DNA from 2 places in the Streptomyces sp. LS-MS-L19 genome. Region 2 is predicted to be linked to the other one. Evidence: riboswitches for the same ligand, from Rfam matches in the RefSeq annotation. Region 2 holds a riboswitch; the other holds the start of a gene.
The links. A riboswitch is a leader RNA that binds a small molecule or an ion and turns the genes downstream of it on or off. The one in region 2 is predicted to bind glycine.

Region 1: linked by a shared signal. The riboswitch ahead of gcvP (aminomethyl-transferring glycine dehydrogenase) and the one ahead of gcvT (glycine cleavage system aminomethyltransferase GcvT) in region 2 are both predicted to bind glycine.

The regions. Positions count from the first base shown of each region.
Region 1 covers NZ_JBYCLL010000001.1:1,592,097-1,594,290, forward strand. Annotated here, with positions in the region: gene gcvP (aminomethyl-transferring glycine dehydrogenase) at 1-940, opposite strand, end outside; glycine riboswitch at 1,119-1,214, opposite strand; gene AC2XR2_RS06925 (PRC-barrel domain-containing protein) at 1,337-1,714, shown strand; gene AC2XR2_RS06930 (DNA polymerase IV) at 2,103-2,194, opposite strand, start outside.
Region 2 covers NZ_JBYCLL010000001.1:6,921,986-6,924,179, reverse strand. Annotated here, with positions in the region: gene AC2XR2_RS31035 (AAA family ATPase) at 1-367, opposite strand, end outside; glycine riboswitch at 562-658, shown strand; glycine riboswitch at 659-760, shown strand; gene gcvT (glycine cleavage system aminomethyltransferase GcvT) at 805-1,920, shown strand; gene gcvH (glycine cleavage system protein GcvH) at 2,019-2,194, shown strand, end outside.

The sequences.
Region 1 (2,194 bases), 5.3 Mb from region 2:
CGTCCACGGACACGCCCACCAGCCGCCCGGGCAGGCTGCGCGCGAACTTCTCGTGTACGGCCATGTAGCCCGCGTGCGGCCCGCCGAAGCCCATCGGCACCCCGAACCGCTGCGTGGTCCCGACCGCGATGTCCGCCCCGAGCTCCCCCGGCGACTTCAGCAGCGTCAGCGCGAGCAGGTCGGCGGCGACGGTCACGAGCGCGCCGAGCTCATGAGCCTGGTCGATGACCGGCTTGATGTCGCGTACGGCCCCGGAGGCACCGGGGTACTGGAGGAGCACGCCGTTGATCTCACGCGCGGCGATCTCGGCCGGGATGCCCCGGCTCAGGTCCGCGACGACGACCTCGACCCCGGTCGGCTCGGCGCGGGTCTCGATGACGGCGATGGTCTGCGGAAGGGCGTCCGCGTCGATGAGGAAGAGCCCCTTCTTGTTCTTCCCCATGCGCCGGGACAGGGCCACGGCCTCCGCGGCCGCGGTTCCCTCGTCGAGCAGCGAGGCACCGGAGGTCGGCAGCCCGGTGAGGTCGGCGACCATGGTCTGGAAGTTCAGCAGCGCCTCCAGGCGCCCCTGCGAGATCTCCGGCTGGTACGGCGTGTAGGCGGTGTACCAGGCCGGGTTCTCCATCACATTCCGCAGGATGACGGGCGGCGTGAAGGTCCCGTAGTACCCGAGTCCGATCATGGAGTCGAGGACCTGGTTCCGGTCGGCCAGCGACCGCAGCTCGGCCAGCACCTCGGCCTCGGTGCGCGCACCGGGCAGCTCCAGGGCATCGGCGTTCTTGATCACGTCGGGCACCGCGGCGGCGGTCAGCTCGTCGAGCGAGCCGTATCCGACCTGGGCGAGCATCTTGGCCCGCGCTTCGTGGTCAGGACCGATGTGACGCTGCTCGAACGGGATCCCCTGCTCGAGCTCTGCGAGCGGAATGCGGTGGGCGGTCATTGCGGAGGCCTCCTGGTCTGACGCGACCTTCGAGGGGTACCCCGGCGCGGGTACCCCGACGGCCTCCCCCTCTGTCATCTCAACCTGAGAGCTTCACCGGTCGCCCGAGGGCCACCGGCTTTCACCGTCGGTGAGAGCGGAAGCCGCCGTCGACACCCGCCCTGCTTTCCAGAGTGACCTCGTCCGTGCGGTACGTGAGCCTGAGAGATTCCGGGGAGGATTTGCTCCTTCGGCGCCTCCGATGTTGTCTGGAGGACTCTCCCGCACGGGGTCGACAGCCGCCTGCAAGCCTACCAGCGAGGTTCAGGTCGGGCGTTCGAGTGGCCGCCCACTCCAATGTGCTCTTTCGTAGTGCTTACGACCGCTTCGGATGAGTTGCGACCAAGTGGAGGGCCCGTGCAGACCGACATCGATCCGCGCAACCTGATCGGCCGCAAGGCGTTCGACCGCAACGGCACCAAGATCGGCACCGTCGACGAGGTCTATCTCGACGACGCGACCGGGGTCCCGGAGTGGGCGGCCATACGTACCGGCCTGTTCTCCCGCGACGCCTTCGTCCCCCTGGAGCCCAGCGAACTGGTCGAGGGCAGCCTGAAGGTCCCCTACGACCGCACCCTGATCAAGGACGCCCCCGACTTCGGCGTGGGCCGCCACCTCTCCCCGGCCCAGGAACTCCAGCTCTACCACCACTACGGCCTGCACCTGTCCCCACCGTCCCCCCTCCCGGACCGCCCCTTCGGCAAGGTGGCAGGCACGGAGGACGCAGAGACCTGACACCCGGCCGAGAGCCCTCGCCCCCCTCCCACTCCCCCACGATGTCCGGCGCAGGGCGAGCACCCACCTCCAGAGCCCACGAGCCGACCCCCACGCCCAGCCGACCACCCCCGGCACACGCCCACAACGACCAGCCGACCACTCCCCACGAGCAGCCCCACCACGCCCCCACTCCCCGCACCAACCGGCAGCCGCACCACGCCGACTCCCCCCAACCGCCCAGCGGCCCCGTCACACCCGAACTTCCCCACCACAGCCGGCGCCCCGCCACACCCCCGACTCACCCACCACCCAGCGGTCCCGCCACACCCCGACTTCCCCCACCACCCGACAGCCGCCGACGGCGCTCAGCCCCCACAGGGGCCACCCGCACCCGACGACGAAACCGTCACGGGTGGTGCGGGTGGGAACTCATCCCCGACGTCCCCTCAACCAGCGGCAACGGCTCAGCCACCTCCAGCCCAGGATCGTCGACAGAAA
Region 2 (2,194 bases):
CCCCGCCGGAGCGCAGGGCGCGGCGCAGTCCGGCGTAGTGCGCGAGCCGGACCAGGGGGCGGTAGACGGCGTACGGCAGGAAGCGGGACAGCCGGCCGTCCCAGCGGTCCCGGGTGTCCTGGGAGTCGATCCGGGTCCCCGTGACCGCCCGCTTCATCAGGGTGGACTTGCCGCTGCCGGGCAGGCCGGTGATGACGACGAGGTCCTCGGGACCGAAGAGCAGGGCGTGCGGGCCGTGGCCCGCGCGGTCGCGCAGGTCACGGACGACCGGGTGGGCGCCGCGGGCCTCGACGGCCGGGGCCGCGGGCTGCTTGGGCAGCGCGATGCCCGAGGTCGTCGCGTACGCGGTGGTCCTGTTCACCGTCATCGTCCTCCTCCGGGTTCAGGGCTTCCCCTCCCCACCGAGCGTAAAGAGAAGGTAATGGATGATCTCTCGCGTTTCTGTACGCGTACCGCCACAAGCCGGTTACAGAAGGGGACCGGGAGGGTGCGCCGGGTGCGGCCCTGCCGTCGGCCTCCGATGCGTGCAATGATGTCCGCGCCAACTGCATACCGGCCGTTTGAATCCGCGCGGGAGAGTCCCGGGTACATGTACCCGGGCGCCGAAGGAGCAAGTCCCTCCCTTGAATCTCTCAGGCCCCGTTACCGCGCGGGCGAGGCACATCTGAAAAGCGGGCCGCCGACGCCGGTGGCCCCACCCACGGTGCAAGCCATGTCCTTCATGGCGAACCTCTCAGGTTCCGATGACAGATGGGGAGGAACGACCTCGCCCGTCATGCCTTGGATTCTGGAGACGACCGCTCTATGACCAGTTCTGCGCCCCGGCACACCGCGCTCGACGCCCTGCACCGCTCCCTCGGTGCCACGATGACCGACTTCGCCGGCTGGGACATGCCCCTGCGCTACGGCTCCGAGCGCGACGAGCACAACGCGGTGCGCACGAAGGCCGGGCTGTTCGACCTCTCCCACATGGGCGAGATCACCGTGACCGGTCCCCAGGCCGCCGGACTGCTGAACCACGCCCTCGTCGGCAACATCGCCTCGGTCGGTATCGGCCGGGCCCGCTACACCATGATCTGCCAGGAAGACGGCGGCATCCTGGACGACCTGATCGTCTACCGCCTCGCCGACACCGAGTACATGGTCGTCGCCAACGCCTCCAACGCCCAGGTCGTCCTGGACGCGCTGACCGAGCGCGCGGCCGGCTTCGACGCCGAGGTGCGGGACGACCGGGACGCCTACGCCCTGATCGCCGTACAGGGGCCGGAGTCCCCCGGGATCCTCGCGTCGCTGACCGACGCCGACCTGGACGGGCTCAAGTACTACGCCGGTCTGCCGGGCACGGTCGCCGGGGTGCCGGCGCTGATCGCGCGCACCGGCTACACCGGGGAGGACGGCTTCGAGCTGTTCGTGGCGCCGTCCGACGCGGAGACGCTGTGGCAGGCGCTGACCAAGGCGGGCGAGGGCGTCGGACTCGTCCCCTGCGGGCTGTCCTGCCGGGACACGCTGCGCCTGGAGGCGGGCATGCCGCTCTACGGGCACGAGCTGTCCCGCGAGCTGACCCCCTTCGACGCGGGCCTCGGACGGGTGGTGAAGTTCGACAAGGAGGGCGACTTCGTGGGCCGCGCGGCCCTGCGTGAGGCCGCGGAGAACGCGAACCACGAGCCGCCCGTCCTGGTCGGCCTGATCGCCGAGGGCCGCCGGGTCCCCCGCGCCGGGTACGCCGTCGTCGCCGAGGGCAAGGTGATCGGCGAGGTCACCTCCGGGGCGCCCTCCCCCACGCTGGGCAAGCCGATCGCGATGGCCTACGTCGACGCCATGTACGCCGCGCCGGGCACGACGGGTGTCGCGGTGGACATCCGGGGCAGCCACGAGCCGTACGAGGTCGTGGCGCTGCCGTTCTACAAGCGCCAGAAGTAGCCGCCGTAGGCGATGCTGAGCGCACAGTCGCTGCTCACGCACGCCTTCCGCAGTCCCCCCTTCATCAGCACTTTCCCGCGTACAGGAGAATTCAGGCCATGAGCAACCCCCAGCAGCTGCGTTACAGCAAGGAGCACGAGTGGCTGTCGGGCGCCGAGGACGGCGTCTCGACGGTCGGCATCACGGAGCACGCGGCCAACGCGCTCGGCGATGTCGTCTTCGTCCAGCTCCCCGAGGTCGGTGACACGGTGACCGCGGGCGAGACCTGCGGCGA